Regions from separate parts of the Allobosea sp. NPDC055594 genome, predicted to be linked through region 1. Evidence: predicted binding sites of a transcription regulator. Region 1 holds the regulator's gene; the other holds the start of a gene.
What was found. Region 1 encodes HrcA, which represses chaperone genes, less so after heat shock. Its sites were predicted from a motif close to GTTAGCACTCNCNNNNNGNGAGTGCTAAC; they were not measured.
Positions count from the first base shown of each region.

Region 2: the regulator HrcA is predicted to act here: its motif matches at 1,692-1,720, upstream of groES (co-chaperone GroES).

Region 1 is NZ_JBSHIO010000004.1:77,447-81,856, reverse strand. It holds gene rdgB (RdgB/HAM1 family non-canonical purine NTP pyrophosphatase) at 1-358, opposite strand, end outside; gene rph (ribonuclease PH) at 510-1,226, opposite strand; gene hrcA (heat-inducible transcriptional repressor HrcA) at 1,368-2,450, shown strand; gene ACWGRX_RS09920 (ankyrin repeat domain-containing protein) at 2,498-3,106, shown strand; gene ACWGRX_RS09915 (LysE family translocator) at 3,127-3,741, opposite strand; gene recF (DNA replication/repair protein RecF) at 3,881-4,410, opposite strand, start outside.
Region 2 is NZ_JBSHIO010000002.1:7,523-11,932, reverse strand. It holds gene groL (chaperonin GroEL) at 1-1,291, opposite strand, end outside; gene groES (co-chaperone GroES) at 1,339-1,626, opposite strand; gene ACWGRX_RS04070 (MarR family winged helix-turn-helix transcriptional regulator) at 1,937-2,392, shown strand; gene ACWGRX_RS04065 (PaaI family thioesterase) at 2,490-2,987, shown strand; gene ACWGRX_RS04060 (DMT family transporter) at 3,013-3,855, opposite strand; gene ACWGRX_RS04055 (GNAT family N-acetyltransferase) at 3,852-4,349, opposite strand.

The sequences.
Region 1 (4,410 bases):
TCGTCGCGCCGCGCTTGGCGAGTTCGGCCTGGACGCGCGCCAGCGCCGGAGCGAAATCCTTGCCGGGCCCGGCCCAGTTGGCCGAGAACAGGCCGGGCGCGCCGTCGAGCGCGTCGATGCAGATGCCGGAATCATCGGCCAGCGCCGGCAGGCCGGAGGCGTTCGCCGCCGCCACCGCCTTGATCGCGGCGTTCTCCGCGAACATATGGCCGTCTTCTTCCGGCTCCGGCAGGCTGAGCTCGCCGGCCGAGACCAGCGCGACGCCATAGGGCGCCAGCAATTCGCGCATCTCGCGCAATTTGCCCTGGTTATGGGTCGCGATCACGACCTTGCCGGAGAGGGGGCGGTTGGTGGTCAAGGTCCCTGCCTTTCCTGGCTCGGAAACACGTCGTCATCCCGGGCTTGACCCGGGATCCATCGTAAAGCTCGGAAACCTAGGATGGATCCCGGAGCTTCGCTTCGCTGCGTCCGGGATGACGTCGTGGTTCCCGGGATAAATCAACTTGGCGTCAGGCTACCGCCGCCTTTTGCAGCGTGACGAGTTGGCCGACGCCGCCCTTGGCGAGGCGGAGCAGCGCCATCAGCTCGTCCTCGGAGAAGGGCGCGCCCTCGGCCGTGCCCTGGACCTCGACGAGGCCGCCCGCGCCGGTGATCACGAAATTCGCGTCGGTCTGGGCGCCGGAATCCTCGACATAATCGAGATCGATGACGGGATTGCCGGCGACGATGCCGCAGGACACCGCCGCGACATGGTCCTTCAGCGGGTTGGTGCCCTTGAGCATGCCCCGCCCTTCCATCCATTTCAGCGCGTCGTGCAGCGCGACCCAGGCGCCGGTGATCGAGGCGGTGCGGGTGCCGCCATCCGCCTGCAGCACGTCGCAGTCGACGACGATCTGGCGCTCGCCGATCGCGGTCAGGTCGACCACGGCGCGCAAGCTGCGCCCGACCAGACGCTGGATTTCCTGGGTCCGGCCCGACGGCTTGCCCGAGGTGACCTCGCGGCGGGTGCGCTCATGCGTGGCGCGCGGCAGCATCGAATATTCGGCGGTGACCCAGCCCTTGCCGGTGCCGCGCAGCCAGGGCGGCCCCTTTTCCTCGACGGTCGCGGCGCAGAGCACTCTGGTCTCGCCGAAGCTCACCATGCAGGAGCCCTCGGCATAGCGGACAACGCCACGTTCGAGCGTGACCTTGCGCATCTCGTCGGCGGCACGCTTGGAGGGTCTCATGATCATCGTCCTGCTTTTAGGGATCGGCGGCTTGTAGGCGTTTCAAGGGAGGGCGGCAAGGCGAGGGCTGTCATATGCCGCTTGATCCGCCGCGCCGGGAAAGGGACAATGGGCCATGTGCAACAGGCTCCTTGCCGCCAGATGAGCGCCTATACCCGCCCGGAATCGCCTGGCGGTCTGGTCGAGATCGACCAGCGCTCGCGCGAGATCTTCCGCCATATCGTCGATGGCTACCTCGCCACCGGCGAGCCGGTCGGCTCGCGCAACATCGCGCGCCTCCTTCCGATGACGCTGTCGCCGGCGACCGTGCGCAATGTCATGACCGATCTCGAAACGGCCGGGCTGATCTACGCCCCCCACACCTCGGCCGGGCGTCTGCCGACCGAGCGAGGCCTGCGCTTCTTCGTCGATGCGATGATGGAGGTCGGCAATCTCACTTCGGAGGAGCGGACCCGGATCGAGGCGCAGATGCGGGCGGCGGCCAGCGGGCGCACCCTCGACGGTGCGCTGACCGAGGCGTCGGCGCTGCTGTCGGGTCTGTCGCGCGGGGCCGGGGTCGTCGTCACCACCAAGGCCAATGCAAGGCTGAGGCATATCGAATTCGTCCGGCTCGACGCCAATCGCGCTCTCGTCGTGCTGGTCGCCGATGACGGCACGGTCGAGAATCGTTTGCTCGCGCTGCCGCCCGGCCTGCCGGCCTCGGCGCTGGTCGAGGCCGGCAATTTCCTCAATGCCCGCATCGCCGGCAAGACGCTGGCCGAGATCCGCCGCGAGATCGACGACAGCCGCGCCCAGATGGAGCGAGAGCTCGACGGGCTGACGGCGCGTCTCGTCGAAAGCGGCATCGCGACCTCCTCCGGTCCCTCTGGCGACCGGCATCTGATCGTGCGCGGCCAGGCCAATCTGCTCGAGGATCTCAAGGCGCAGGAGGATCTCGAGCGCATCCGCCTGCTCTTCGCCGATCTCGAAACCCAGACCGAGCTGATCGACCTCCTGACCCGGGCCGAGGCCGGCGATGGGGTGCGCATCTTCATCGGCTCCGAGAACAAGCTGTTCTCGATGTCGGGCTCCTCGATCGTCGCCGCCCCCTTCCGCGATGGCGAGCAGCGCATCGTCGGCGTGGTCGGCATCATCGGGCCGACGCGCCTCAACTATGCCCGGATCGTGCCGATGGTCGACTATACCGCGCGGGTGGTCGGGCGGTTGCTCGAAGGTGGACGATGAGGCGGACCGGGCGGCTTTGGGCGGGTATTCTGGCGGGAGCGATGCTGATGACGAGCGCCAGCGCGGCAACCGCGGACCTGCTCTCCGCTGCGTCTTCCGGGAATCTTGCCGAGGTCAGCCGGCTGATCGCGGCCGGCACCGATCTCGAACAGCGTGACGGGCAGGGACAGACCCCGTTGCTGCGGGCCGTCGCCGGCAATCATGTCGCGGTCGCCAAGGCCCTGCTCGCGGCCGGCGCCAGCCTCAATGCCCAGGCCGCCAACCAGGATACGCCCTGGCTGCTCGCAGGGGCCAGCGGGCGGAGCGAGATCGTCGCGGCCATGCTGCCGCTGAAGCCCGATCTCTCGCTGCGCAACCGCTATGGCGGCGACGCGCTGATCCCGGCCTGCGAACGCGCCCATGTCGAGACGGTGAAGCTGCTCCTGACCAGCGGCATCGACGTGAACCACGTCAACAATCTCGGCTGGACCTGCCTGCTGGAGATCGTGATCCTCGGCGATGGCGGGCCGCGGCACCAGCAGGTGGCCAAGCTCGTGCTCGATGCCGGCGCCAATCCCAATCTCGCCGACAAGGACGGCGTCAGCCCGCTCGCCCATGCTCGCAAGCGCGGCCAGAGCGAGGTCGCGAAGCTGATTACGGCGGCCGGCGGGCGCTGACGCGGGCCGCAGCGCCCCGCTCAGCCGCGCGTCGCGATCACGGTCGCTGCGCCGGCCATGACGCCGCCGGTGAACCGGTTGATCCGACGCATCGTCTGTGGGCTGGAAACCAGCCGCCGGGCCCGGTCGGCCGCATAGGCGTAGCCGAGCAGCGTGGTGTTGATGATCACCATGGTCAGCACCGCGATCTCGACGAAGAGCAGCGGCGTGATCGCGCTGAGATCAACGACCAGCGGCAGGATCGAGACGAAGAACACCATCACCTTGGGATTGCCGAGCGTCAGCGCGATGCCGCCGAAGAACAGGCGCCAGCCCTCGCCCGGAATCGCCTCGGGCGCCTTGTTGCTCTCGACCGGCGTGGTCCAGAGCTTCCAGGCGAGATAGACCAGATAGGCGCAGCCGGCATATTTGATGGCGACGAAGACGCCGTGGAAGCTCTGCATCAGCAGCGACAGGCCGAGCGCCGAGAAGGTCAGCCAGACGAGGTCGCCGGCGGCGATGCCGAGCACGAAGGGCACGGCGCGGCGAAAGCCGGTCGAGAGCGAGCGCGCCACCAGCGCCGCGATGCCGGGGCCCGGCGAGGCGACCGCCAGGAAATAGACCCCGGCGAAGACCATGAATCCGGCGATGTCCATGCGTTCGGTTCCCTGCGTCGCGCAGCTCTGCTGGCTGGCGTATTTAGCAGCGCGCCGCGCTTCTGTCCCATCGGCATGCGTGATGTCTGCGATCAGCGGGGGTGAGGTCTGCCGGCTTCACCGTTCGGATAGGTGTCCCTCAGGCCAGGGCGGCGACGTTGCCCGGCGTGACCAGGAGACGCTGGGACTGCGGTGGCAGGTCGCCGAACAGAGCAGGGTCGGCGCCGGTCATCCAGACCTGGCAGCCGAGCTCGCTAAGTCCGGCATAGAGCGCGGCGCGCCGGCGCGGATCGAGATGGGCGGCGATCTCGTCGAGCAGCACCAGAGGCGGCAGATCGCTCATGCTCGCGACCAGCCGGGCATGCGCCAGGACGAGGCCGATCAGCAGCGCTTTCTGCTCGCCGGTCGAGCCCTGGCCGGCCGGGATGTCCTTCAGCGCATGGCGGACGAGGAGGTCGGAGGCCTGCGGCCCGGCGAGCGTGCGCCCCGCGGCCTTGTCGCGCGGCCGCATCTGCGCCAGCAGCTCGCGATAGCGGTCCTCGGCGTCGAGTGCCGGCAGGCTCGCGACTAGGGTGTCGATCTCGCCTTCCAGCCGGATCTGTGCATGCGGGAAGGGTGAGCTCTCGTCGCGGTTCTGCGCGATGATCGCGGAGAGCCGCGCCACGGTCT
Region 2 (4,410 bases), on a different contig from region 1:
TCTTGAGCGACTTGACCGAAGCGAGCGCACGCAGCAGGGCGACGCCGCCGCCCGGCAGGATGCCCTCTTCCACGGCCGCGCGGGTCGCGTTCAGGGCGTCGTCGACGCGGTCCTTCTTCTCCTTGACCTCGACCTCGGTCGCGCCGCCGACGCGGATCACCGCGACGCCGCCGGCGAGCTTGGCCAGGCGCTCCTGGAGCTTCTCGCGGTCGTAGTCCGAGGAGGTCTCCTCGATCTGGGCCTTGATCTGGGCGACGCGGGCCTCGATGTCCTTCTTCTTGCCGGCGCCGTCGATGATCGTGGTGTTCTCCTTCTCGATGCGCACCTTCTTGGCGCGGCCGAGCATGTTGAGCGTCACGGTCTCGAGCTTGATGCCGAGATCTTCCGAGATCATCTGGCCGGCGGTCAGGATCGAGATGTCCTCGAGCATGGCCTTGCGGCGGTCGCCGAAGCCCGGAGCCTTGACAGCCGCGACCTTCAGGCCGCCACGGAGCTTGTTGACGACGAGGGTGGCGAGAGCCTCACCTTCCACGTCCTCGGCGATGATCAGGAGCGGCTTGCCGGTCTGAACGACGGCCTCGAGGATCGGCAGCATCGCCTGGAGCGACGACAGCTTCTTCTCGAACACGAGGATGTAGGGGTCCTCGAGCTCGGCGACCATCTTCTCGGCATTGGTGATGAAGTAGGGCGAGAGATAGCCACGGTCGAACTGCATGCCCTCGACGACGTCGAGCTCGGTCTCGGCGGTCTTGGCTTCCTCGACGGTGATGACACCCTCGTTGCCGACCTTCTGCATGGCGGTCGAGATCATCTTGCCGACCGACTCGTCGCCGTTCGCCGAGATCGTGCCGACCTGCGCGACTTCCGCGTTCGAGGTGACCTTCTTCGAGTTCTTCTTCAGGTCCGAGACGATGGCGTCGACGGCGAGGTCGATGCCGCGCTTCAGGTCCATCGGGTTCATGCCGGCGGCAACCGCCTTGGTGCCCTCGCGGACGATGGCGGCGGCCAGAACGGTCGCGGTGGTGGTGCCGTCACCGGCGGCGTCGTTCTGCTTCGAGGCCACTTCGCGCACCATCTGGGCGCCCATGTTCTCGAACTTGTCGGCGAGCTCGACTTCCTTGGCGACGGTGACGCCGTCCTTGGTGATGCGCGGAGCGCCGAACGACTTGTCGATCACGACGTTGCGGCCCTTCGGGCCGAGCGTCACCTTGACGGCGTTGGCGAGGATTTCAACGCCGCGCAGCATGCGGTCGCGGGCATCCGTGGAGAATTTGACTTCCTTGGCAGCCATGAGACTACTCCTGATTGAACTTTACGGAAGGGCGGTCTTCAGGCTGATCAGCCGACGATACCCATGATGTCGGATTCCTTCATGATCAGAAGGTCCTGGCCGTCGATCTTGACCTCGGTGCCGCTCCACTTGCCGAAGAGGACGCGATCGCCCTTCTTGACATCGAGGGCAACGAGCTTGCCGGCCTCGTCACGAGCGCCCGGGCCGACGGCGACGATCTCGCCCTCCTGGGGCTTTTCCTTGGCGGTGTCGGGGATGATGATGCCGCCCTTGGTCTTCTCTTCGCTATCAAGGCGACGGACCACAACGCGGTCATGCAGCGGACGGAACTTCATGGTTCTGTCTTCCTCTCGATCAAAATCTGGGCGGGCGCACGCTGGGCTGGCCCGTGGGGGGGCCTGTTAGCAGTCTCCTAACGTGAGTGCTAACAGGCAGGGCGGAGATAGGCGCGCCCCTTTCCCGAGTCAAGGAAGCCTCCGCGCAAAAGGTGAATGCGCCGCTCATGCCTGCCGGCTCGCGCGCTCGTGCCGCATGCCGGAGCGGCAGGCCGGGCACGGAAAACGTGATCGTTTCTATGAGTTTAGAGTTGCCGCGCCTACCAAAATCCGGTTCCCACTTTTCCGCGCAATGAACTATCCTGCCGCAATGACCACGCCCAAGCCCGACCCGCGCCTCGACGAGATCGCACGCTCCTGCGTCGTGCTGCATATCCGCATGACGGCTCGCGCGGTCACGCGTGCCTATGACGAGGCGATGCGGCCGAGCGGGTTGAAGATCACTCAGTTCGTGCTGCTCTCGGCGCTCTCGACCGGTGCCTGGCGTTCGGTGACCGAGCTTGCCGATCGCTTTGCGCTGGAGCGGACCTCGCTCACCCGCAATCTGCAATTGCTGGCGGCCGAGCAGCTGATCGAGCCTGTCGATCGCAAGGGGCGGGCGCTGGTCTATGCGGTCACCGACAAGGGGCGTACGGCGATCGAGGCGGCGATCCCGTATTGGCGCGCGGCGCAGGACCGCATCGAGGGCGGGCTCGGGCACGAGCGCTGGGTCGAGACCCGCGATGCGCTGAAGGCCGTCCGCCGCGCCGCCCGCCAGGCGACCTGAGCCGGAGGGAAGGCCATGCGCGCTCGCGGCAGCGCTTGACCGGGCTGCGCCTTCCTTCATAACGTGTATCTACACGAAATTGATCGAGGCCTTGCCCATGTCCCGCACAGTCGGTGTCGTCAGTCGTGATGTCCTGCTCGCGGAGGATGGCGCCTGTTTCCTGCGCGGCATGATGGAGGGCAGGCATCCGGGGGCGCCGTTCGCCGACGCCATGGATTTCGAGCTCGCCGAGGTCGATGAGGGCAGGGTGGTCTTCGTCGGAAAGCCCTCGCCGCGCTTCTTCAACCCGCTCGGGACGATCCATGGCGGCTGGACCGCGACGATCCTCGATTCCGCCATGGCCTGCGCCGCCCATTCGACGCTGAAGGTCGGCGAGGGCTACACCACGCTCGAGATGAAGCTCAACTATGTCCGCCCGGTGATGCCGGAGAGTGGCGAGGTCCGCTGTGAAGGCCGGCTGATCCATCGCGGCGGCACGATCGCGACCACCGAGGGACGGCTGCTCGACGCGCGCGGAAAACTGCTGGCCCATGGCACCGAGACCTGCCTGATTTTCGCTGCGCAGGGCGCCGCCGGCGGCCGAGGCGTCGCCTGACCGTGTCCGGTCGGGCGCGCGGCGATCAGCGCCTGCTGATAGCGAAGGCGCCGGCGACGATGAGCAGCGCACCGGCATAGGTCGTGAGCGGCGGCACCTCTGCGAAAACGATCCAGCCGAGCAGGCTCGCCCAGACCAGTGCCGTGTACTCGATCGGCGCCAGCCGTGATGCCGGTGCCCGGGCGAAGGCCGAAGTGAGCAGGAGATGGCCGCCGACGCCGAGCGCCCCGGCGAGGAGATAGGCCGCCAGATCCCCACCGCTCATCGGGACGAAATGGAACGCGGCCGGGATGACGAGGCAGAGCGCCGGCCCGGCGTTCTGGAACAGCACGATGATCGCCGGATGCTCCTTCAGCGCGATCCGGCGCAGCAGGATCAGGTTGAAGGCGTAGGACACGGCCGAGAACAGTGCTGCGGCGACGCCGAGCTCCGCCCCGGTGATGCCACCCTGCAGGCGCGGCCAGACCATCACCAGCATGCCGGCGAGGCCGAAGCCCAGCGCCTGCAGGATGCGCGCATCCAGCCGCTCCTTGAGGATCAGCGCGCCGAGCAGCGCGACGAAGACCGGCGCCAGGAAGGACAGCGTCAGCGCTTCCGCCAGGGGCAGCGTCGCGATCGAGTAGAAGAAGCTCCCGGCGGTCAGGACCACGACCGGGACGCGCAGGCTGTTGCCGATCACGCTCGCCCGAGTCGGAGCGGGCGGACGCAGCAACGCGACGACGGTGAGCGCGCAGATTCCGCCCATGGCGAAACGCATGAACAGCGCCACGATGAACGGGTGCTGCTGCATCTGCGCCTTGATCACCACATCCATCAGCGTCAGCAGGGCAATGCCGAGGATGGCGCGCAGCGCAGTGCCGGGGGTCATGGCTGGATGTCGGCCAGCGGCTTGCGGAAATGGTATTCCCAGGTCGCCGAGATGTCGGCGAGGTAGCGCTCGCCGGGCCAGCGCACGAAGCCGAGCTTCTCGTAGAAGCGGTGGCCGCGGGCGAAGCGGGTATCGGACCAGAGCATCATCTCGGCGCAGCCCCTGTCCCTGGCGAAGGCGAGCGCGCGGGCGAACAGCGCCTGCGCGAGGCCGGCGCCGCGATAATCCGGATCGACATAGACTTTGGTCAGCTCGGCCGCGTTTTGCTCCGGCACGGGGGCGACGCCGATCGAGCCGACGATGCGGCCGTCACTCCCCTCGGCGACCCAGAGCCGCCCGCCCTTGCCGGCGAAATGGCGGGCGGGATGGCGCAGCTCCGGAAATTCCGGCCAGTGGAACAGGCAACCGGGATATTCGGCGAAGCTCGCGGCGACCAGCGCGGCGAGGCGTTCGGAATCGGCGTCGATGGCGTCGCGAAGCGGCGGAAGGCTCATGCTCCAAGCGCTTAGGGCCAATCGGGTCGGCTGCAAAGATGGTGCTCTCGCTCGCCTGCCA